2 linked regions of the Psychrobacter arcticus 273-4 genome follow. The protein of the gene in region 1 interacts with the protein of each later gene in a pairwise test. Links are inferred from orthologs where the notes say so. Each region holds a gene or a part of one and is shown on either strand. Other genes may lie near its edges.

The links.
Region 2: the proteins of PSYC_RS07760 (region 1) and ndk interact in binary tests that used the Escherichia coli proteins (3 or more experiments, as listed by UniProt). The link is inferred for Psychrobacter arcticus 273-4 from one-to-one orthologs.

Annotation. Positions count from the first base shown.
Region 1 is NC_007204.1:1,806,651-1,824,324, reverse strand. What follows is about bases 5,727-8,720. They hold PSYC_RS07760 (uracil-DNA glycosylase), read left to right. Parts: upstream 5,727-6,848; coding sequence 6,849-7,592; downstream 7,593-8,720. Other genes in these bases: cmk ((d)CMP kinase), read left to right, coding at 8,342-8,720; tadA (tRNA adenosine(34) deaminase TadA), read left to right, coding at 7,593-8,180; clpA (ATP-dependent Clp protease ATP-binding subunit ClpA), read left to right, coding at 5,727-6,538. Also shown: hemE (uroporphyrinogen decarboxylase), read left to right, coding at 1-639; argC (N-acetyl-gamma-glutamyl-phosphate reductase), read left to right, coding at 732-1,799; PSYC_RS07775 (hypothetical protein), read left to right, coding at 1,903-2,787; PSYC_RS07770 (ATP-dependent Clp protease adaptor ClpS), read left to right, coding at 2,905-3,321; more of clpA, read left to right, coding at 3,989-5,726; more of cmk, read left to right, coding at 8,721-9,097; rpsA (30S ribosomal protein S1), read left to right, coding at 9,408-11,099; PSYC_RS07740 (integration host factor subunit beta), read left to right, coding at 11,417-11,725; PSYC_RS07735 (lipopolysaccharide assembly protein LapA domain-containing protein), read left to right, coding at 11,885-12,313; pyrF (orotidine-5'-phosphate decarboxylase), read left to right, coding at 12,389-13,087; PSYC_RS07725 (IS982 family transposase), read right to left, coding at 13,150-14,031; PSYC_RS07720 (metallophosphoesterase), read left to right, coding at 14,222-15,019; PSYC_RS07715 (histidine phosphatase family protein), read left to right, coding at 15,340-16,176; rpsT (30S ribosomal protein S20), read right to left, coding at 16,305-16,571; PSYC_RS07705 (NAD-dependent epimerase/dehydratase family protein), read left to right, coding at 17,100-17,674. UniProt on the Escherichia coli protein: Excises uracil residues from the DNA which can arise as a result of misincorporation of dUMP residues by DNA polymerase or due to deamination of cytosine.
Region 2 is NC_007204.1:804,785-812,616, reverse strand. Bases 5,025-7,832 are described here. They hold ndk (nucleoside-diphosphate kinase), read right to left. Parts: upstream 6,741-7,832; coding sequence 6,309-6,740; downstream 5,025-6,308. Other genes in these bases: PSYC_RS03540 (adenylosuccinate synthase), read right to left, coding at 7,054-7,832; rlmN (23S rRNA (adenine(2503)-C(2))-methyltransferase RlmN), read right to left, coding at 5,025-5,831. Outside these bases: hisS (histidine--tRNA ligase), read right to left, coding at 1-1,078; ispG (flavodoxin-dependent (E)-4-hydroxy-3-methylbut-2-enyl-diphosphate synthase), read right to left, coding at 1,143-2,258; PSYC_RS03560 (helix-turn-helix domain-containing protein), read right to left, coding at 2,358-3,173; type IV pilus biogenesis/stability protein PilW, read right to left, coding at 3,170-4,102; more of rlmN, read right to left, coding at 4,602-5,024. UniProt on the Escherichia coli protein: Major role in the synthesis of nucleoside triphosphates other than ATP. The ATP gamma phosphate is transferred to the NDP beta phosphate via a ping-pong mechanism, using a phosphorylated active-site intermediate.

The sequences.
Region 1 (17,674 bases):
TATATGATTGAAGGTGGTAGCTCAAAAGATTATCGCTATACCAAAGGATTTTTATATAGTAATCCTGAGTTCTTACATCAATTATTGGATAAATTAGCGACGTCTGTGATTGATTATCTCGATGCCCAAGTCGTGGCAGGCGCACAGATACTACAGATATTTGATAGTTGGGGCGGCGCGCTTGGTCATCGTCAGTTTGTTGATTTTTCACATGCGTATAATAAGCGTATTGTTGCTGAGCTAAAGGTACGCCATCCTGAAATACCAGTGGTATTATTTACTAAAGGTGGCGGATTATGGTTGGATATACAAGCCGATAGTGAAGCGGATGCGTTGGGTTTAGACTGGACGATGCCGATTGATCGTGCCCGTCAAGTATTGACTGAAAGTCAGCGTCAGTTAACTAAGCAACATAAAAAACTACACAGTAGTAAAGCTATTCAGGGTAATTTAGACCCAGCAACTTTATACGGTTCACCTGCGACTATCCGTGCCGAAGTCAATGCAATGCTTGATAGTGCTTATGCTAACGGCGAAAAAACCGGCTATGTGGCAAACTTAGGTCATGGTATTACCCAGTGGGTCAATCCTGATAATGCCAAAGTGTTTATCGATGCGGTCCATGATTATAAAATTTAAAAAATACGATTTGAGAGATAGTCTTGGTTATTTGACTGACTCTATATCTCGTATTCATTAAGTAATAACAAAGTAGTAGAAAAGGATGTTTTATGATTTCAGCAGCGATTGTCGGTGGCACAGGTTATACGGGTATTGAGCTAATACGTTTATTATCTGCCCATCCTGAAGTGTCTATTGATTTGCTAACCTCGCGTAGCGAAGCAGGCACTCGCGCTGATGAGATATTCCCAAGTTTACGCGGTATCTCAGATATTGTGTTTAGTGATTTAGGTGATGAGACGCTAGCGACATTGCAACAGTGCGATGTGGTGTTTTTTGCCACACCGCATGGCGTCGCAATGCAGCAAGCAGAAGCGCTTACTGAAGCTGGTGTGAAAGTGATTGATTTGGCAGCAGATTTTCGTTTGCAGTCATTAACGGATTTTGAACACTGGTATCAGCAATCACACGCTTGTCCTGAACTACTAAAAACGGCTGTTTATGGTTTACCTGAGATCAACCGCGACAAAATTGCTAATGCTTTGGTTGTGGGTAATCCCGGTTGCTATCCGACCACGGCTATCTTGGGTTTAAAGCCGATAATTGAAGCGCAAAATAAGCAATCTAAACAACTTATTGAGTCGCGTATTGTCATCGATGCCAAATCTGGCGTTTCTGGTGCTGGTCGCCAAGCAAGTCTCGCACTGAATTATGCTGAAAGCACAGACAATTTTAAGGCATATAGCGTTGAAGGTCATCGCCACTTGCCAGAGATTGAGCAAGGCGTTGCACAGCTATTGGACAGTCAATTTAGTCATCGTGTTCGTTTTCTGCCGCACCTTGTGCCTATGATACGCGGCATGCTGAGCTCTATTCATATGGAGCTCACCGATGCGGGTGCTTTGATGGATTGGCAACAAGTATTTGAACAAAGCTATGCGTCAGAGCAATTTATTGATGTAATGCCAAAAGGGCTGTATCCCGATACCCGTAGTGTACGTGCCAGTAATCGATTGCGTATTGCTGTTCACCAAGACAACGAGCGTGCCGAATTGACCGTGATTGTCGTACAAGACAATTTAGTCAAAGGAGCAGCTGGGCAAGCAGTGCAAAATATGAATGTGATGTTTGGATTTGATGAGTCTCTTGGTTTGAATTTTGCGCCCATCGTTCCTTAACAGATGTTTACTTGTGATTAAATTATCACTACTTATGATACTAGGTATTGATTATAAATTCCGCTATAATAATTTGCCTTTCCTGTTAAGAGATACTGTCTAAATGCGTTTTAAGAGTGTACTACGCTTTTGCTCACCGCCAGCACGCCCATCGTGCCAAGACTCTGTTGCGTATGAATTGGAGCGTAGTCTACATTGTGCACTGCTGCCTTTTGTTACTCAGCGTAGTACCATGAAGCATGACAGCATTGCTCGTTCGCAGCAAGGCACTTCTACACTGGTGTTAGCATTATTTGTGATTGCGATATTGGTGACGGCAGTTGTCGCACTATTATTTGGTCACAAACTTGGTTATCAACGTGGCTATTATTCAATGCAAAATGAAACCAAGCAAGCGATCATTACCAGCAAAGAGTCGCTCCAAGAGCTAAAAGATTTGCGTGTCAGTCATAAAATAGCGACCAATGAGGTTGCAACTGCCAAACAAGAGCTAGAAATAAGTTTGGTAAACTCAAAAGAGTTACGCGAAAATCAGCAAGCTATAATGGTTGAAAATAGACAAGTGGCGCAGCTTAATGACCTCTATGCTGAGATTGTTAGTGAGCAGGGCGGCATGCCTTTACAGATACTAGGTGCAAAGATTGAGCCTTTGCCTGAATATGCCTTTGAATATGGTTTTGATATTGGTATGCTCGCAAGCGATGGTAAAGCCAAACGTTTAAATCCAACGTTGACATTGCTTGATGACGACGATTTTGTAGAAGTGCCATTAGATCCCGTCAGCTATACCATTGAAGGCGTGACGCGTATACGTGGTCGCTTTACAATGCCAGCGGGCTTTAAGCCTTTGCAAATTAAGCTAAATTTAAAAGCTGCTGGTCAAGAAGTAGAGCAGCTGTATGATTGGAAGCTTGGTGCTAAAGTTGATAATATGCCATTATCACTGTTAGATTTGCCAGAGGTCGATGAAAGTCCTATTGAGCCTTAGTTGTCGTAAGTTGTCGTAGCTGATAGCCAGTCATCTAGTAGTATTTCACCTTTTATTTTTAACGATGTTTTTACTCTCTTAAAGATATTTACTCATTAAACCTACCGATTCATCTGTATGCCAATTATGATAAAACAAACGATAGCAGTAGCGGCACCAATCATATCAGATTGGCATTTTCCTCATATGCCCATGCGTCTTGCGCAAGTGGGTGAGCCCGACGGTGAAACGACCCCACAGGCTGATGTATTAGTGGCAGAGCCAGAAGTGGCCAAGCCGCCCATGTATGCGGTAGTGATGTATAATGATAATTACACACCGATGGAATTTGTCGTCTATATTTTACAGTCCGAATTCCGTCACAGTATGGATTCAGCAGTTGAGATTATGTTGACGATTCATAATAGTAGTAAAGGTATTGCTGGTATTTATCCTAAAGATATCGCTGAGACCAAAGCCAAAAAAGTTAACAGTCTTGCTCATCGTGAAGGCTATCCATTATTGACGCAAATCGAGCCGCATCAAGGCGAGTAAAGCCTTACTTTAATATTCGATAGCGCTTATCATCTTAAGTTCAGTATATTTTTATTGTATATCTTTGATTTTATTAATAATATTAAGTATTATGGTATTTTTATAGCAAGTTTACTCAAGTATAAACTTGCTCTGCACCTCTCTTTTTTAAATCGGCTTAAACTTTCTTATACAATTGCTTTTTTCATCATTGCCTGTCTTTATTCTCTCTTTGCATTATTCAAATCTTTTAATTGTCTGTAGCTTTACTACATGAGCGCTATAGTCGGTGAAAAGTAATATCGATACAACACGTATTGCTGGTGCAAATTTTTCTTGCTTGCTGTGCCTACGCAGACAGAGGCTGCAAAAAATTTACACCAGCAATACGGTAGCGACTTTAAAGTATTTCAACTATATTCTTTCTAAATGAACATTATCATTGAAAAATGGTCTAGGGATACTTCGATACATTTTAGTATGCGTTAATAGATTGACTATACTTGAGTATCATGTTGAGATAAAGAGAAGTGAGGATCATACCCAAGCTATGGAAGTCAGTATTTAATCATGCCACTTAATAATACTCATATTGCCCTTGAACAATCCATCTATCGCCCTGATTTACTTACTAACTCATTCATAAAGCTATCAATTATAAAGATAGGTATAACCGTAGGAAGTCGTTATGTTAAGTCGTCATCTTGAAGTTTCTTTGCGTTTAGCAATGACACTTGCGCGCCAAAAATCGCATGAGTATCTCACTGTTGAACATCTCTTACTGGCACTCTTAGAAAATACGCACGCTGCCAACACATTGACGGCCTGTAATGCAAATGTCTCAGCACTACGTACTGAGCTTGAGGCTTATATTAATAAGCACACTCCAACGGTCGATCCTGATACTGAGCAATCGCCGCAGCCGACTCAAAGCTTTGATCGTATCCTGCAACGTGCGATTTTTCATGTGCAATCTATCGGTGGTGGTCGTTTGGTTGAAGGATCGGATATTCTAGTATCGATGTTTTCAGAACATGACACTTATGCTGTTTATTTGCTCAAAAAACAGGGTATCAGTCGTCTTGAGCTGACCCAGTACTTATCACATGGTCATGATAAAGATGAGCCCTCTGAGCCGCGTGCTTCTATGACTGGAGAGCGCCGCAGTAGTGCCTCAGAAAAAACAAGTAAAGATCCATTGGTTGAGTTTGCGACCAATTTAAATCAACGTGCTGCTGAAGGCAAAACGGATCCATTGATTGGGCGTGGTCCTGAAATTGAACGAGCCGCGCAAGTATTGTGTCGCCGCCGCAAAAACAATCCATTATTAGTCGGTGAGCCGGGCGTTGGTAAAACCTCTATTGCTGAAGGGTTGGCGTGGTTAATTATCAATGATAAAGCACCAAAGCCCCTTAATGGTTGCGTGATTTATAGTCTTGATATTGGCTCATTAATTGCTGGTACTAAGTATCGCGGCGATTTTGAGAAACGCATGAAATCGCTCCTTGATGCGCTGAAGAAAAAGCCCAATGCTATCTTGTTTATTGATGAGATTCATATGATTATTGGTGCAGGTTCGTCAATGAGCAGCAATATGGATGTCTCAAACTTGATTAAGCCGGCACTTGCCAATGGCGAGCTGCGTTGTATCGGTTCAACTACTTTTACCGAGTATCGTCAGGTATTTGAAAAAGACCATGCCTTATCGCGTCGCTTCCAAAAAATCGATGTTAAAGAGCCAAGTGTCGATGATACGATCGATATTTTGCGCGGTCTTAAACCGCGTTACGAAGAATTTCATAACGTTGTATATACTGATGAAGCGTTGGTCACCGCTGTACAGTTATCAGCCAAACATATCCACGAGCGTTTTTTACCGGATAAGGCAATTGATGTTATTGATGAAGCGGGTGCTTATAAGCGTTTAGGGGTCGTGGCTGATGCAGATGATATAGAAGCAGAAGAAAACTTCATTGCTGATATAGAGCAAGATTTTGATGCACAAATCGATGCTGATATTGAAGGTCTCGATGGCGAAACCTATAGTGATAACGAAATGCAGGATGAAGCAAACACTGCAAAAGCCAATGATCGTGCAAAATCGTCTGATGATAAAAAAGCGAAAGGCAAACGTGCCCCGATAAAAATTGATGTGGCGGATATTGAAGCGATTGTTGCCAAGCTTGCGCGCATTCCGCCTAAGTCAGTATCAAGTGATGATAAGAGTATTCTCCAGCATCTAGATCGTGATCTTAAGCATTTAGTGTTTGGGCAAGATGAGGCTATTGGAACTTTAGCAGATGCGATTAAGCTGTCTCGTGCCGGTTTAAAAGCACCAGATAAGCCAATTGGTTCATTCATGTTTGCAGGTCCTACAGGGGTTGGTAAGACGGAAGTCTCTCGTCAATTGGCAAATCTATTGGGTGTTGAGCTGGTGCGCTTTGATATGTCAGAGTATATGGAAGCACATACTGCTTCACGTTTGATTGGTGCGCCGCCGGGTTATGTTGGTTATGATCAAGGTGGTCTGTTGACTGAAAAAATCAATCAGCATCCGCATTGCGTATTACTGTTTGATGAGATCGAAAAAGCGCATCCGGATGTCTTTAACTTGTTATTACAAGTGATGGATCACGGTACATTGACGGATAATAACGGTCGGGTTGCTATCTTTAAGCAGGTCATTGTTATTATGACGACCAACGTTGGTGCTGAGAGTATCAGTCGTTCCTCTATGGGCTTTACCCAGCAAGATCATAGCCGTGACAATACGGAATCACTCAAGCGTGTCTTTACTCCAGAATTCCGTAACCGTCTTGATGCCATCATTCAATTTAATCCACTAGATACCTCAGTAGTCGTCTCAGTGGTCGATAAATTCTTGGTTGAGCTACAAGTACAGCTAGATGATAAGCAAGTCACTTTAGAGATTGATGATGATGTGCGTGATTATCTGGCTGCTAAAGGCTATGATCGCTTAATGGGCGCACGTCCAATGCAGCGTCTGATTCAAGATGAAATCAAAAAGCCTTTGGCAAATATGATTTTATTTGGTGATTTGGTGAATGGTGGGGTTGTGCATTTAACCTTGGAGCCTGAAGCATCAGATGGTGATACTGTGAAGCTTGGTAAAGCTGGTGATAAGTCTTTAGATAAAGGATCAGCGGATAGCCTTATTATATTGACAGTCGTTGAGATTCATGAGCCCCGTCCGGATTCTGAGTCGTTGGCCAGTTAGTTTTTTGTCGCACTATTATAAAAGCGGTTACTACTTATAAAAACGGTTGCTACTTATCAAAACGGTTACTGCGGTAGCCGTTTTTTTATTGCTAATATATATAGTCGGTGAAAAGTAATATCGATACAACAGGTACTACTGGTGCAAATTTTTCTTGCTTGCTGTGCCTACGCAGACAGAGGCTGCAAAAAATTTACACCAGCAATACTGTAGCGACTTTAAAGTATTTCAACTATATGACCCCGCAAACTCAATATTTTGTTAATATCGACCTTAGCGCATCCTGATAACAAATAAAAAAGGATTCATCATGGAATTATTTGACGTACAACCCACAAAAACAGCCGTGCAAAAGCAAGCGATTCTCGACAATGTACGCTTGCCAGAAGATTGGAAGCAGGCGTTAGCAGAAGAATTAACCTCTGACAACATGGATAGCCTGCGTGCTTTTTTAAAAGAAGCATATCAGTCAGAGTCAGAGGATGGTATTTATCCCCCAGCACCGCTGATGTTTAATGCGTTTAATTTAACGCCTTTATCACAGGTGAAGGTGGTCATCTTAGGGCAAGACCCTTATCATCGCCCTGGACAGGCAATGGGGTTGTCTTTCTCTGTCCCTAAAGCTATCCCGAAGCCACCATCACTTAACAATTTATTGAAAGAGATGGCGGACGATATTGGTATCAAACCTTCAGCACATGGTGATTTAACGTATTGGGCGCAGCAAGGAGTTTTATTGTTAAATAGCTCTTTGACAGTAAGAGAAGGCGAACCAAACAGTCATCAAAATCAAGGCTGGGAGCAGTTCACTGATGCGGTTATTGATGTTATTAATGAACAAACTGCACATACTGTGTTTATTTTATGGGGCAGTAAAGCTCAGAAAAAAGGCAAGTATATCAATACAGATAAACATCTGATTTTGACGGCAGTACATCCATCACCCTTAGCTGCCAATCGTGGTGGTTTTTTTGGTTCTAAGCCGTTTTCTAAAACCAATGATTATCTGGTGCAATATGGTCAAACGCCTATCGATTGGCAGCTACCACAGTAAATGAGACATTTTCTAAATATTAATTCACAGCCTAACCAGCTAATAGATAGCCCATTTGTAAACCCGTTAATAGGTGAGCAGCTTAAAACAGCTATATTTTGGTCAGTTGAAGATATTAAGTGGATGACAGAGGCGCTAAAGCTTGCCAAACAAGGCGCTGAGCGTGAGGAGGTGCCAGTAGGAGCCGTATTGGTTCATAATCAGCAGATTATTGGTCAAGGTTTTAATGAGCCGATCGGGCGTTGTGATGCGACAGCTCATGCTGAAATAGTTGCCTTAAGAGAGGCTTGTGCGCATTTAAAGAATTATCGTTTGCCACTACAGACAACTTTATATGTCACCTTAGAGCCCTGTACCATGTGTATCGGGGCGCTGATTCATGCTCGAGTGGACAGACTTGTATATTCTACAAATGAACCAAGAGCAGGGATGGTTGGCAGTCAAATGAACTTAGCTGCACAGCCTTTTTATAATCATCATATGCAAGTCGATACAGGTTTATGCCGTGAGCACAGCAGTCAGATGTTAAAGGATTTTTTTCGTGAGCGTAGAAAAGCGGCAAAAGCGAATTGCAAGATGAGCGATTAACAAGATATGATTCTTGCTGCTAGTGATAGGTCGCTTTGTTTGCTATAATATCGCCCTATTTGCTTGTTAATGGAGTTTTTTGCTTGCAAGACTTTGATAAACAAGTAAAAAATGCTTTATTTATGCTTCTATAAGTGGTGCCGACTATTAAAGTGAGTGTTATGACTGTTTCCAACCCTAATACGAACAATAATAGTGAAATGACTTCATTGCGCTATCCGGTTATCTGTATTGATGGGCCAAGTGGTGCAGGTAAAGGTACGGTTACATGGCGCTTATCACAAGTTTTAGGGTATCAGCTGCTTGATTCGGGTGCATTATATCGTATCGTGGGACTTAAAGCGTTTGAAGCTGGACTGATGACTGCGGATGCAAGCCAAGCTATTGATGAGATGGCTGTATTAGCGTTAACGCAAAGCTTAGAGATTGCTTTTGTACCTAACAATGAATCAGGACGTGTTGATATTATTGTGAATAGTGAAGTGGTAGGTGAGCAAGTTCGTAACGAGACGGTTGGCGGTTATGCATCACAGATCGCAGTATTTTCAAAAGTTCGTCAAGCATTGCTGAAACTGCAACAAGATATGGCAACTCGTTCAGGATTGGTCGCTGACGGTCGTGATATGGGTACAGTCGTATTTTCAGACGCTGATGTAAAGGTGTTTTTGACTGCAAGTGCTGAAGCGCGTGCCGAGCGCCGTGTAACACAGCTACTGAATGCTGGTCAAACAGCAGATTTTGAAGCGATTCTAGCGACAATTAAAGCTCGTGATGATCGTGATGAGAATCGTTCGACGGCGCCATCAAAGCCGGCAAAAGATGCGCTACTATTAGACAGCTCTCACTTAGATGCTGATGCGGTTTATGAGCAAGTAAAGCAATATTGTCAGGCTCAAGGCATTTGCTTTAATAGCTAATACAAACAACATAGTAAGTATTAAAAGGTTTCCTATAGGTTTGATTTTAGTATAAAATTACAGTAGTAGACGCCAATAATCTTTAGAGGGTAACGAAAATATACTGTCTGAAGGACATAAATTAAAAAATATAACGCATTTTAATCTAAGACAGTTGTTGCTAGTGAGTTTGCTGAACCATTCGCTTATTAGCAACAAACGTTTTTTTATATGACTGCATAGGATATAAAACCAGTATTCTCGTTTTATACAGTCATAAATTTGATCCGTACTGTGCTGGACAGGATACGGCTATACAAAGGTAGACATAATGGAATCATTTGCTGAACTATTTGAAGCGAGCATCGAAGAAACAGGTCTGGATATTGAGCGTGGCTCGGTTATTACCGGTACTGTTGTCGCCATCGATAACGACTGGATCACTGTTGATACTGGTCTAAAATCTGAAGGTATCGTCGCTCGTGAAGAGTTTTTAAGCGAAGAAGGCGAACTTGAAGTTGAAGTTGGCGATAGTGTCGATGTTGTGGTTGAAGCGGTTGATAACGGTATGGGTCAAACCTTACTGTCACGTGAAAAAGCCAAACGTGTTGAGACTTGGAATTTCCTTGAGAAAATCTCTGACAATGATGAGATCGTAAAAGGTATTATCTCTAGCAAAGTAAAAGGTGGCTTTACCGTAGATATCGGTTCAGTACGCGCGTTCTTGCCAGGTTCTTTAGTAGATGTACGTCCTATCCGTGATACGACGCATCTAGAAGGTAAAGAGTTAGAATTTAAAGTTATCAAACTTGACCAAAAACGTAACAACGTTGTAGTTAGTCGCCGTGCCGTTATGGAAGCTGAAAACTCAGCTGAGCGCGAAGAGCTATTGAACAAGCTTGAAGAAGGTATCGAGATCGAAGGTATCGTTAAGAACCTAACTGATTACGGCGCATTCGTTGATCTTGGTGGTATTGATGGTCTATTGCACATCACTGACATGGCATGGCGCCGTATCAAGCACCCATCTGAGGTGGTTGAAGTTGGTCAAGACCTTAAAGTTAAAGTACTTAAGTTTGACCGTGAGCGCAATCGCGTAAGCTTAGGTCTAAAACAATTGGGTACTGATCCTTGGGATAACGTTGGCGGTACATACCCAGTGGGTAGCGTCGTTAAAGCTCGCGTAACTAACTTGACTGATTATGGTTGTTTTGCTGAAATCTCTGAAGGTATCGAAGGTCTAGTACACGTATCAGAGATGGATCATACCAACAAAAACATCCATCCATCAAAAGTTGTTCAAGTGGGTGATGAAGTTGAAGTAATGATTCTTGATATCGATGAAGAACGTCGTCGCATCAGCTTAGGTATCAAACAGACTCTAGCCAATCCGTGGGATGAGTTTGATAAGAAACATGAGCGCGGTGATAAAATCACTGGTACCATCAAATCAATCACTGACTTCGGTATCTTTATCGGTCTAGATGGCGGTATTGATGGTTTGGTTCACTTGTCAGACATTTCTTGGAATGAAACTGGCGAAGATGCTATCCGTAACTACAACAAAGGTGACACCGTTGAAGCAATGGTATTGTCTGTAGATTCTGAAGCCAACCGTATCAGCCTAGGCGTGAAACAATTAACTTCAGATCCATTTAACGAATACCTAGTCAACAATGACCGCGGTGCTATCGTTAATGGTAAAGTAAAAGAAGTAGACGCTAAAGGTGCTACTATCGAACTTGCTGACGAAGTTGAAGCGTATTTACGTGCCTCTGAGATTCAACGTGACCGCGTTGAAGATGCGACTAAGCATCTAACGGTTGGTGATGATGTTGAAGCTAAAATCATCAGTGTTGATCGTAAAACACGTAACATCAGCTTGTCAATCAAAGCGAAAGACGAAGCTGAAGAGCGTCAAGCGATTAAAGAGCTAAGCAGCACAACCACGACTACTACTGCTGCCGGTTCTGATGCACAACCAAAAACTATTGGTGACTTGATCAAAGAACAAATGCAGTAAGCTATTTACCGCTAATGTTATGATCTTATAAAAGAAAGCGACTCCGGTCGCTTTTTTTTACGGCTAAATTTTGCTATTGACGATCATTGCTGAAGTTTTTTCTTTAATAGAGGAACTCTTGTTTCCAATTTACCTCAATATCCGCTATCATTTGCAACATCGAGTAACGAGATGTAAGCTTAGACCCAAGTCATTATAAACAAACAGATATTTAACCAACAATCGCGTGGTTATTAGCCTGTATTTTGTAATTTCTGTGGTTATTGTTTTAGTTATTTCCATCATCTTATCTATCAATTAACAAGGCAAGCGTGATAATGCAGCAAACAATTAATAAGTCTGAATTCATTAGTAATCTGAGTACGAATTGTGACACGATGACAGATACTGTTGTCGATGACGCAGTACGCGAAATATTAAATTTGATGACCCATACGCTCGCCAATGATGGTCGAGTAGAAGTACGTGGGTTTGGCAGTTTTTGTCTGCATCATCGCCGCGCTCGTATGGGTCGTAACCCTAAAACAGGTGAAAGTGTGCCAGTACCTGCCAAGGCTATTCCGCATTTTAAGCCAGGCAAAGCATTACGTGAAGCCGTCAATGAAAAAGTAGCAGGCGGACAGTAAGCCAATTGAGGTAATATAAGATATTAAATCGTTCTACTACTAAAGTATGAGCCAATTTTTCTTATTTATACCCAATCTTTGAGAACGTAGTATTATTAATCAGCATGGCTTAGTTTTTATCAATTTGTCTGTTCTATTAAAAACCTAAGGAGACGTCTGATGCGTATTTTATTATTAGTATTGCTATTTTTGAGCTTCGCTTATTCACTTGCTTTGGTATTAGCAAACAATACTGAAGTTGGCGTGAATCTGCTGTTTTCACAAGCGCCTACGATGAATTTGGGTTTGCTATTGATACTGTGCCTGATACTCGGTATCGTCATAGGTATATTATTAGCATTGCTGATTTTCCGTGTTTTGCAAAACAAGTGGGAAATATCGCGTCTACAAAAGGCGAATGCCAATTTACAAGAGCAGATAACCCAAGCTAATGTGGTGATTGATCGTCAAGCGAATGCACCCACTGTAGAAGAAGCTGTTTATGGGGCGACAGCGGTCAACGTACAGGATACGACAATGAACAATGCTAATCCCAATGTCAATGTGCATGAAGGGGCAAGTTTGACCAAACAAAAACGCGATTACTGATAACTCATAGGATGCGTTTTTACTGCTCATTCTTAATACTATAATTTGATAAACCAGATATAAAGAGGCACAACAATGAACAACGCAATCAATTCTCCTGTCATCGTTGCATTAGACAATATGACAAAGAATGCCTCTCTTGCGTTAGCTGACCAATTAGATCCGGCGTTATGCCGATTAAAAGTAGGTAAAGAGCTGTATACCCGGTGTGGTCCTGAGATAGTCAAAGCACTACATCAACGCCAATTTGAAGTTTTTTTAGACTTAAAATTTCATGATATCCCGAATACCACCGCACAAGCAGTATTGGCTGCCGCTGAGCTTGGTATATGGATGGTCAACGTCCATGCCAGTGCAGGGCTAGAAGCGATGGCATTGGCAAAGCAGCGCTTACTAGATAGTGATTTTGACACGCTACTGATTGCAGTGACTGTCTTAACGTCTATGGACAATGAAGCACTCATGCAAACTGGTATCACCGACGGCTTAGATGCACAAGTTAGCCGCTTAGCACAATTGACCAAGCAAGCAGGTCTTGATGGCGTGGTATGCTCAGCGCAAGAAGCAAAGACACTAAAGGCATTATGTGGTCAAGACTTTAAGCTAATAACCCCTGGTATTCGCTTGCTAGACGACAACGCTGATGATCAAAAGCGTATTTGCACGCCGAAACAGGCATTAAACGATGGCTCTGATTATCTGGTCATTGGGCGCTCAATTACCCAAGCAGCAGATCCTGCGGCTAAGTTGCAGTTAATACTTCAAAGCCTTTAACGTTTAATGTAAACGCTAAAATGCAAGATTTAAGCTAAACACTCAGTTTAAAAACCCCACTCTCAACTTGAAATAAGCAATTCAAACTGAAGTGGCGGGTTACCAAGTTTTTTGTTGAGTACAAAGCATAGATTATGTGACAGAATTTTACGAATCAATCGATGAGACAAATGCCATAAATCTCTTGCTCGTACCCTTTGTATATTAAATCGTTCTGATAGCTGACCAATGACTGTTTCAACGATACGGCGGGCTTTCATTAGCCGTTTTACCACAGGTTTGGGTCTATCCTCTTTCATGTTAGCTCTGAGTGGCGTTTGTAAATCCACTCCTTGAGCGTCGTAGTACTGAGTGAGACTAGGGCTGATATACCCTTTATCAGCGCCGAGCAAACCATAGATATTGTCAGTAATATCAGGCGCAACCGCTCTTTCATCAACATTGGCAGGAGCAAAGGTAAAGCCTTTAATCATGCCCGATAAGTTAACAAGCAAATGTCCTTCAAAGCCATAGTACCTCTCTTGCTTAGCCGCACAGTAGCTAAAAGCCGCTAAGTCTTGATAGTTTTTATGCCGATAAGCGCGTCCATAATGACAGACGGGTATCGGAAAACCATCCATAAAATGGATGTTGTCACGGCCCTCAAGTTGACTGACGTTATCTTGTATCCGCTGTTTGACTTGCCACAGATTCGCGCAATGCTTTGCGAAGTTAGGATATGAGCCTATGGCTGGAAACCAGGCTTGCCAGTGCTGGGTAAAATATTGCCAAATCTGTTTGTCTTGATCAAGGTTTAAAAATTCACCGACCAGTTCCATGCAAATGATCTCAGGATCACTCAGCTTTGGCGCGTAACCTGCACCTCGCAAGGGTTCAGTAACGACTATTTTGTAATATTGCTCTACCATTAAATAGATATTGATGATAAATTCGTCTATGGGCATCTCATGACTCCGTTGTATTCTTGGTCGAAAACAATAGATTAGTGAGATGCTCTTCTTTTTTCAATCACTTTCGAAGTTGAGAGTGGGGTTTTAAAAGTAAAAAGACAGCCTAAGCCGCTGTCTTTTTACTTTTTGTTGATAGGTGAAAAGCTGCTAAACTATTGATGTTTATTTAATGACATTGGCCACTATGAAATTACAGATTTTGAGTGACTTACATATTGACAGTTATGTTCGTCAATCCCATCCGATAGGGCATATCCCTAAAACCGACGCAGACATCGTGCTAGTAGCGGGAGATACTGCCAATAGTGATATTGGTATGCCATGGCTACAAGAGCAAGCAGCGCGCTTACAAGTCCCTCTAATCACTATCGCCGGTAATCATGAGTACTTCAATGAAGACGTGCTGCATTTTGATAAAAAGCTGGCGACTTGGGATAATTATGATAGTGAATCAAAGCAGGGCGTACAATTTTTGCAGTGCCAGTATATTGATATTGGAGAGGTGCGAATCTTAGGCTGTACGCTTTGGACGGATTATCAATATCAAGCCAACGAAGATACTATGGTAGCGGCGCTACGCTTTATGCGTGACTATAAACAGATCTATGCGGGCAGCGAGCTGTTTTCACCTGAGGTATCAATGCAGATCCATGCCAAACAGCGCCAATGGCTCAAGCAAGCATTAATCACAGCCAAAGCATTGGGTAAAAAAACCGTGGTCATGAGTCATCATAGTATTAGCCCATTATCAGTGTCTGAAAAATATGCCAATTTGCCAAGCAATGCCGCGTTTGTAAGTGATTTGTCCCAATGGATGTATGAGGACTGGGCACCAGCGCTATGGGTGCATGGGCATACGCACGAGGCATTTGATTACCACATTCATAAGACACGCGTTATCGTCAATCCGCGCGCTTATCCAAATGAGGTCAGTAGTACGGCGTTAGCATTCGCATGGGATAGAGTGATTGATATCGGCTAGTTACGCGTAATGAAGGTGAGTCTCTATTTTGCAAGGTCTGAGTCTCTATTTTGCAAGGTCAAAGTGTCATAGCATTTTAGTAATATTGAAATGAATGAGTCTGCTATATATAGTTGAAATACTTTAAAGTACGCTACCGTATTGCTGGTGTAAATTTTTTGCAGCCTCTGTCTGCGTAGGCACAGCAAGCAAGAAAAATTTGCACCAGTAGTACGTGTTGTATCGATATTACTTTTCACCGATTATATATGTTTTAGATTATGTTGCAATTGGACTTATATTTGGTTCATTCCTGTCAGAAAATCTGATAGGCTTGTGTGATGAGTAAACTTCCTAATAACACCACATCGAGCCTATCCGCTGAGAAGCTTGCGAGTCATACTCCAAGTGCACCAGCACCCTCACACCTCCCTGATAGCATGATTTCTTCGGTCAGCTTGTTGCCTGAAGATAAGCGGTTGATTTTATTTACCAGACATTCCTTGCGCGAGCGCTCTGATGGTAATGGCTTTGCCAGTTATCAGCTGCCATTGACACCCAAAGGTCGCGTATTGGCAAAATCTTGGGGTCGTTGGTTGGCAGGACATCTGCCGTATTCGCTCGATGTCGATAGTATTTCAAGCCCGATCGGTCGCTGTATTGATACGGCGCAGCTGATGCAAGAAGGGGCAGGACTACGCCGTGATATTACACACCAGTCATTACTGGTTGAGCCTGGCAGCTTAGTCACCGATCCTGATATTGCCAACCCTATCTTTAAAGAGATTGGTGTTCTCAATTTTATCAATCGATTCCTGCAAGGCAATCTTGAAGGCACTAAAAACGCTTATCAAGGTGGTCTCGATATTTTATCGCTCTTTTATCAAAATCAACCCCAGCACGGGCATCTGATGCTCGCTGTCAGTCATGATACTTTGTTATCTGCATTCTTAGCGGTGATGTTTGATATGATTGAGATTGATTGGAATGATTGGCCAAAGATGATGGAAGGGGTATTTTTGTGGTTTGATGAGAAGCCATTCGAGCAGGCAAGTGCGTATTTTGTATGGCGCGGTGAAGTCTATGTACGTCCGATTCAGACTTTGCTTGAAGGCTACCGTGCTGCTGGCTTTCATCCTAAAAAACTGCTATTGCCACCAGAAGTAAAATGGACATAAGAGCTACTTATTAAGTGGTTAATTATTTTTGAGTAGGCATAAAAAAACCTTGCCCCAGTATTAGAACCAGTGACAAGGTTTTAGTTATGATGCTATCAAAGCATCATGCGGTCTAAACGCAACCAATCTTAAGCTTGTAAGCCTTTGATTGTTTTGTTTAGGCGGCTCTTACGACGAGCAGCTTTATTCTTATGAAGAATACCTTTGTCAGCCATGCGATCAAGAACCGGTACCGCTTTTTTGTAAGCTTCGGTAGCCGCGTCATAATCTTTAGCAGCGATAGCCGCGTCAACACGTTTCAAATAAGTACGAACCATAGAGCGTTGTGACGCAGAGTTCTGACGACGTTTGGTATTTTGACGGGCGCGTTTACGAGCTTGTGCAGTATTAGCCACGCGAATCTCCTTGATAAAGACAGATAAAAATATGAATGTGGATTACAATAAAGGGTTTAACCATCATCAGTAACGAGCAGCCGTCTCGCCAAACATGATGTCGATGTCTGATATTAGAGTATCTAATAGTAAGAAATCATCGCAAGCGCCAGAACTGTTTGGAATAATTAAACAGCGTTGACGTGTAAAGCCGGTTATCTTAGCAAATTATCACACTTAGAACAATAAGTTTGATGATTAATGCTCAAAGAAGTTACGCCATTACATGGATGAGCGGAATTTTATGCCTTTAATAGGAATTTATACAGGTATTTCTCATAATATTGAGGAAATCTCTTAGTCTGAACAAGGGTGGAAGCTGAATAAAACCGCTTGCTGATAAAATCTCTTACAATAAATTATGCATAATAGCCTCGGTGATTCATTAATTTAGGTATGATACTAAAGTGGTAAACGTCACCGATGGGCTTTGAAAAATCACATTTTTGACTATCATAAATTTTACAACACTCTATAAATGGATAGGATATGCAGCGAAAAGCAATAGTAATAGGTGCAACAGGATTGGTCGGACAACATCTTGTGAAGCAGCTTAGTGAGCTTTATGACACATTAATTGTGATTGCACGTCGTCCTCCTCGCTATATTAATGCCAGCATGCGTTTCTATCAGGTGAATGATTTTGACAACTTAGCCGAAATCTTTGCAAGCGTTGGCGCTGATCGAAAAACGGATGCCTTTAGTTGCCTTGGTACTACCAAAAAACAAGCGGGTAGTGATGAAGCTTTTCGTAAGATTGACCATGATTATAATGTCGGTTTTGCCAAATTGTGCCAAGATAAAGGTGTTGAAAACTTCTTTTTATTATCCTCAATGAATGCGGATATCAACAGTCGCTTTTTATACAATCGGGTAAAGGCTGAAACTGAAGAGTCGATAATGGCATTAGAATTTGCGCAATTGGTTATTTTCCGTCCATCGTTACTACTTGGCAAGCATAAAGGTCGCCCGCTTGAAAGTCTGGGACAAAAAGCCTTTCAGCTTATTTCGCCACTGGTGTCCGAGTCGCTATCCTTACATCCTATTTCTGCTAAGCGTGTCGC
Region 2 (7,832 bases), 1.0 Mb from region 1 along the record:
TATAAACCTCAGGATGGGCGACCACAAAGACGTCACAAGCAGGGATATCAGCAATGGGTGCCACCGCGTCTATGAGCAATAATAGACGCTCAAGCCCCATGGCAAAACCAACCGCAGGCTCAGATTTGACTGGCTTACTATCGGCTTTAGCATCGGCTTTAGCATCGGCTTTAGCATCACGGGTATCAATAGATTTTAGCTGTCCAACCAAACCGTCATAACGACCGCCGGCACAGACCGTTGCTTGACTACCAAGCTTATCAGTGACCCATTCAAAAACGGTTTTGTTATAGTAATCAAGACCACGTACCAGATGCGGATTGATTTCAAAATCAATGCCAAGCTCTGTTAAATAAGTTTGCACTTGCTCAAAATGCGCCACACTCTCTTCGCCTAAAAAGTTAGCAAGTTTGGGTGCATCTATTAATAGGGCTTGGGTGCTGGCTTCTTTACTGTCTAAAATACGTAGTGGATTGGTGGTTAGGCGACGTTTGCTATCCTCATCTAGCTGCTCTTGCTTATCAGTTAGATAGGTTACCAGCGCTTCACGATAAGCATGACGCTCATCACGCTCGCCTAGACTATTCAACTGCAGACGCATCTCATCTTTTAGACCCAGCTCTTGCCACATCAGATGGGTCATCGCAATCAGCTCGGCATCGGCATCTGGTAAGGCACTACCAAAGCTCTCGACACCCAATTGATGAAACTGACGATAACGCCCTTTTTGTGGACGCTCATAGCGGAACATCGGACCGATATACCAAAGTTTGGGCGTATCACCGCGTAGTAGATTGTGCTCATTTACCGCTCGTACTGCCCCTGCGGTTCCTTCAGGACGCAAGGTTAGCGGCGTTGGTGGATCAGACTTGTCGGTAAAGCTATACATCTCTTTTTCAACGATATCCGTGGCACCACCAATGGCACGAGCGAACAAATCGGTTTGCTCAACGATAGGCAAGCGAATATGCTCATAACCGTATCTGCCTAGCACATCAGCCAATATTGACTCTAAATACAGCCATTTTGCAGACTGTGCAGGCAAAATATCATTAAACCCTTTAATCGCTTTAATCATGGTTCGGTCGTGTCCTTTAAATTTTAACAAACAGCTCTATAATTTTTATTGGTAAAACATTTTATTATCTAACGCGAATAATCTCATTTTCACGTTTTTTCGCCAATTCTTCTGCATGAGCGCGTACCATCCCTTCTATCTCATCGACCAAATTATCGGTATCAATCAGATGGCTTTTTTCGCCCATACGGTAGACCAGCGATTTTGGTGCAGCACCAACGATACCGATATCGGCTTCTTTTGCTTCACCCGGACCATTTACTTTGCAGCCAATCACTGACAAATTCATTGGCTCACGAATGTCTTCTAAACGCGACTCTAACGCGGTCATTACTCTAATTACGTCAAACTCTTGGCGTGAGCAGCTTGGGCAAGCAATAAAGTTGACACCATTAGAGCGAATATTGAGTGATTTTAAGATATCAAAACCAATTTTAATCTCTTCTTCTGGCTCGGCTGCCAAGGAAATACGAATCGTATCCCCAATACCGTCCAATAATAAACCACCAAGCGCGATGGCAGATTTGACCGAACCAGTACGATAGACACCGGCTTCCGTAACGCCTAAATGCAGCGGATTATCAATCTGTGCTGAGATCAGACGGTACGCATCCATGGTCAAAAACACATTGCTGGCTTTGACAGACACTTTATATTGATCAAAATTAAGGCGCTCTAATATATCAATATGACGCATTGCTGATTCCAGCATTGCTGCACCATTTGGCTCTTTATACTTACGCTGAATGTCTTTTTCTAAAGAGCCAGCATTGACGCCGATACGAATAGGAATATTATAGTGCTTGGCACAGGCAACGACTTCACGTACTTTGGCGTCGCTACCGATATTGCCTGGGTTAATACGCAGACAATCTGCGCCCGCTGCCGCAACCGCTAAAGCAATTTTGTGGTCAAAATGCACATCCGCTATCAAGGGTACGCTGACCAATTTGCGAATTTCACCAAATGCTTTAACGGTATCCATCGTCGGGGTAGAGACGCGCATCAAATCAGCGCCTGCTTCAACACAGCGCTCAATTTGGGCAACAGTCGCTGCCACATCGCAGGTATCGGTATTGGTCATACTTTGCACACTAATCGGCGCATCACCACCAATCGCGACATCACCGACATATATTTTCTTAGTAAGACGACGATTAATAGGCGCTGACGTTGACATAGACAAACCCTTTCATGAAAGCAGTAAGAACGAGAATAACCATAAAACTGAAGGTAATAATAAACAATATTCGCTTTGAAAAATAAATCAGTTAATAAATTAAGGCGCCAATTCAAAACTGGCTTGGCGACCATTTGCGTAGCTGTTTAAAGCGACGGATTGCTGATTAAGCATCAGGCGCACGTTATTGATATTATCGATCTGTACATTAAACGGTGGCATACCTGATAATTGATAATCACCCGCATTTTGCGAGCCCGCTATCAAGCTGCTACCGGTAGCGTCTGTAATAGTGACCACAGCAGCAGCAGTCAGCTTAACATCTAAAGTGGCGGGGGCAACGTCACCACCGCCTAAGTTTAGTGCTGAACCTGAAGCGCTAACCCCTGTAACATCGGTATTAATGGCGGCGCCTTGTGCTTGTTCTACTGCTGAGATATCTTCAGCGCTAGAGACAGGCGGCGCAGTGTTTTCCTTGCTCGCATTACTGACCATACGGAATAGGAAAATCGCTAAAATAACGACACCGATGACGGCGATGATAAGCAGCGGATTGAAGCGAATGCGACTGTGTGTATCACGCTGTAGCGTGCCCATCGGACGCAGTAGCGACTGAGTATTACTGGCTGAACGCGATTTTAGCTCATTTGGGTATGCCGCATCAAAGCTACTGGCTATTCTTACTGGGTCGAGACCCAAATATTTGGCATAGTTAATCGCAAAACCGCGTGCAAACGCCACTTGCGGCAAGTCAGAAAAATCTTCGTTTTCTAACGCTTGCAGATGACGTTTTAAAATAAACAATTCATTTGCCGCGTCGTCCAAGCTAACTTGCTTAGCTTTGCGAGCTTGCTGCAACATGGCACCAAATGATCCCTGCGCGTTAAAGTTAGTGTTTGATAATGGGGTGGTCATTTCCATGGTGCCTCTGGATTGTTAAGCCAAGTCTTTAGTTGTTTTGCTTCATCACTTAATGGATAAGCGGATAAAAGTTGCTGTGCCAATTGTTGGCGTGTCTCGATGTTTTTTTGCGCTGCCGCCAATTTGATACCTTGTAGTAGCAAGCGTGGACTAACGCCCTGCCCTTGCAGCAATATCAAGGTCTCATCATAGAGTCTTTGTGCTTGCTGAAAACGCTGCTGCTCAAGTAGTAAGTCAACCATCTCAATATGCGCAATGATGCTGTTTCGATTGCCATCTAAAGCCCGTAAAAAAGCCTTTTCCGCGGCAGGATGATCCTTTAGTTGAAGGTAGGTACGACCTAAGTTTTCTAACGCACCAATACGGCCTTCATAGCCAAGGGCAGCGCCTGCTATTTCGAACTGCTCTGCTGCCTCTTTGTAACGCTTCATCTGCGACAAATACACGCCATAATTGTTGTGTGCTTGATCAAAATCTTTATCAAGCACAATGGCTTTTTTAAAAAATTGTTCGGCTTTTTCAAGATTAAGGCGGCTACCCTCTTGCTGCAACAAAACACCCATCATATCATAGGCCGGCGCATGACGGCTATCGGCAGCAAAGGCTTTTTCGAGCTGTCTTTGGGCAGCATCGAGCTCGTTTTTGCGGATATATTGTGCAGCAAGTGTCGTTCGAACGCGAGCAATTTCTTGCTGATCCAATTGACGATTGTCATTGGGTTGCGTTGAGGTTTGATAAAGCGTGCCCGTTATTAAATCATTGGTTGGCGTGCTTTGACAACCAGAAATCAATAAAGCGCTTAACGTGCTGGCAAGCCATATACCTTGAGCACTTTTTCTAACAAAAACGGTAGCGCCCAACTGCCTCACTGAATGAGAAAGAGAGGTTTGATATTTGAACTGACAAGAATTTTTAGAAGTCATTATGGTCGCCATCATAAAACTGTGAGTCAATGCGTTCGATCATCGAGGCATCAGTTTAATAGATTTAGCCTCCATAAGTACAATTTAGTTGTCATTAATTGTCTCACTCCCTCAGTACTAGCATTGGCGACTACATTTTATTACCATTGTGATGCAAAAAAGACAGCTAAACATAGTCCGTCTGCAATACTAGAAATAATATTATAGTAACGCGTTACTGCTATAAATTTTTCTTGTTTGCTTGCTTGCTGCTGCCTGCATAGTAGAGGCTACAAAAAATACTATAGTAGGATTCTTTTTAATACGCGACTCTCAACTTAATATGGGCTATCGTAGGCTGGTGCTTTTAGCCCAGTCAATCGTAACAATTTGCCAAAAACGCTGGGCTAAAGCCACAGCCTACGCCAAAAATTATGATAGTTGAGAGTGGGGTTTTTTAATACATTAATTCATCTATAGCTACGTTAGATAGCTATAGCAGTCATTTTTATTAACCTAATCAACTATTTTCGCGGTCTTTAATACTTTGCTGCCAAGCGGCTGAGCGACGTGTTCTATCGGCTACCTGCCCAACCAATTGCCCACAAGCGGCATCAATGTCATCACCGCGCGTTTGGCGAATGGTACAAACAAAACCTGCTTCACTTAATATGTTGCTAAAGGCATGAATGCGATTGTTACTCGACTTATCATAATTTGCATGTGGGAATGGGTTAAACGGTATCAAGTTAATCTTACTTGGCAAATCACCCAATAAGGCAACCAGTTGCTCAGCATGCTCATTACTATCATTGACACCGTCTAACATGACATATTCGATCGTCACATGTTTTTTATGGCGCGGGTTCACGTCAAAGACGTAATTTCTCGCCGCTGCCATTAACTGCTCTAACGGATATTTTTTGTTAATCGGTACCAATTCATTACGCAGCTCATCATTTGGCGCGTGTAATGAAATCGCTAAAGCGACGTCCAGCTCTTTTGCCAACTCATACATTTTTGGCACCACACCTGAGGTAGATAGAGTGACACGGCGCTTTGATAAACCATAGGCATGATCACTGAGCATCAACTCCATTGAGCTGACAACGGGACGATAGTTTAATAACGGCTCACCCATGCCCATCATGACCACATTGGTGACATTATTTTCCCATAAACTATGGTCAATATTCTCTAAGCTGTCGTTTTCATCGCTCATATAAGAAGCATTGGCCACCCATAATTGTCCGAGAATCTCAGCCGCCGTTAAATCGCGCTCAAAGCCCTGCTTGCCCGTACTACAGAAGCTACAGTCCAGCGCACAGCCGACTTGCGAGGAGATACACAAGGTTTTGCGACCATTTAACTTACTGTCATCTGCCGGAATCAATACCGTCTCAACCAATGAGCCGCCAGTCACTTCAAATACCCATTTGCGCGTACCATCATCACTATATTGGCGATGGATAACCTTTGGTGGTATCACACAGGCATTGGCTGATAACTTATCTCGCAAAGACTTACTTAAATTGGTCATTTGCTCAAAATCTGTCACCCCTTGCTGATATATCCACTTAATGACTTGCGTCGAGCGGAACGGCTTTTCGCCAATACTCTTAAAGTAATCCGCCAATTGTGCTTGTGTCATGCCTAGTAGATTGGTTTTTGCCTGCGCCTCGTCTACCAATTTTATGCTGTTAGCAGTTTTGGCTGGGAGATATTGGACAGGGGTTTGGACAGTCGACATAATAAATAACCTTTTTGCATTTTTTGATATAAGCGATGCAATTGTTGAGATGGGCGTTGCTAGACATACTTAATGTATGAGTGCATGAGCAATCCGTTATGAGTGCATTTTTTATCAGAAATTGATAGAAACATACTGATAAAGGATTGATAACGCTAAGTAAAACCAATAATGAGGGAGAAAAGTTAAAATTTCAATGCATAGTTAGACTATAATTGATCCACTTTTAAAAGAGTGCAGCGCTACTGGGGTTAATTATTCGCAGCCTCTGTCTGCGTAGGCACAGCAAGCAAGAAAAATTAACCCCAGTAGTGCTTTATAACATCTGTATTTCTTTTACTTAGGACTGACTATATTATAATAGCTAAAACGGCTTATACCAAAAGATATAAGCCGTCTCGTTACACTAATAATTAATCAGCGCTATTATTATGGATAACAGTGGCTGTTAATAAAATCTGTTAATAAAAGCTGCTATTAACGCGTACGTGCACAAACTTCTTCTTCATTGAAGAAGTAGCTGATTTCACGTGCTGCTGATTCTGCTGAATCTGAACCATGAACAGCGTTTTCATCGATGCTGCTAGCAAAATCAGCACGGATAGTGCCTTCAGCTGCGTCTTTTGGGTTAGTAGCGCCCATGATTTCACGATGCTTAGCGATAGCATTTTCGCCTTCTAGTACTGATACCAATACTGGACCTGACATCATGAAAGATTTTAGGTCGTTATAAAATGGACGCTCAGCGTGCTCAGCGTAAAAACCGCCCGCTTTTTCATCATCTAGTTGCATCATTTTAGCCGCAACAATTTTTAGACCTGATTTTTCAAAACGGTCGTAGATAGCGCCAATGTTATTGCCAGCGACTGCGTCAGGTTTGATGATAGATAAAGTACGTTCGTTAGCCATGAAAAGCTCCTGATATATAAGTGAGAAATTAAATAATTTACGTTGTCTGTGATCACTGCGCTAAGCGAATTCATTCATGCATGTCTAATACGGATACACAATAAGAAGATATAGTGCTCAGCGAATGATTGCTGCCTATTATAATGATTAAGCGTGTAAATGATAGGATTAATTTATGGTTGTATAGTCGGTGAAAAGTAATATCGATACAACAGGTACTACTGGTGCAAATTTTTCTTACTTACCAAAAACAAAACCCCAATGTTTAGCATTAGGGTTTTGTGAATGAACCATACAATATAGTTATAACCAATTATGCATCATACGGATCACGTAGGACGATGGTCTCTTCACGATCAGGACCGGTTGAGATGATATCGATAGGGCAACCAATCAATACTTCGATACGTTTGATGTATTTTTTAGCATTTTCAGGCAGCTCATCGTAGTTAGTGATACCAACCGTTGATTCGCTCCAACCTTGTAGTGTTTCATACTTTGGTGTTACCGACTCATAGAATTCAGCATCATGCGCGCCTGCACACTCAGTTTCTGGCAAATTATAACCGACACCAATGAGTAGCTCTTCAAGACCATCTAACACGTCAAGCTTGGTTAGGCAGATACCTGACATAGAGTTAAGTACGACAGCACGGCGTAATGCCTCGGCATCGAACCAACCACAGCGACGCGCGCGTCCTGTCGTGGCACCAAATTCATGACCGACTTTGGCTAAATGCGCGCCAACATCATCAAACAATTCGGTTGGGAATGGACCGCTACCGACGCGCGTGGTATAGGCTTTTGTGATACCAAGGACATAATCCAAATATAATGGACCGATACCCGTGCCTGTAGATACGCCACCAGCGGTCACGCTTGAGCTGGTCACAAACGGATACGTACCGTGGTCGATATCAAGTAAGGTACCTTGCGCACCTTCAAACATTAGGTTCTTGCCAGCCAGACGCAATTGGTTCAAATCTTCAGTGACATCAGTCACCATGCCTCTGATTGCTTCTTTCCACTCTTGGCACAGCTTAAGCGTCTCATCAAAATCAATCGCTTCAACTTTATAGTACTGAGTCAATT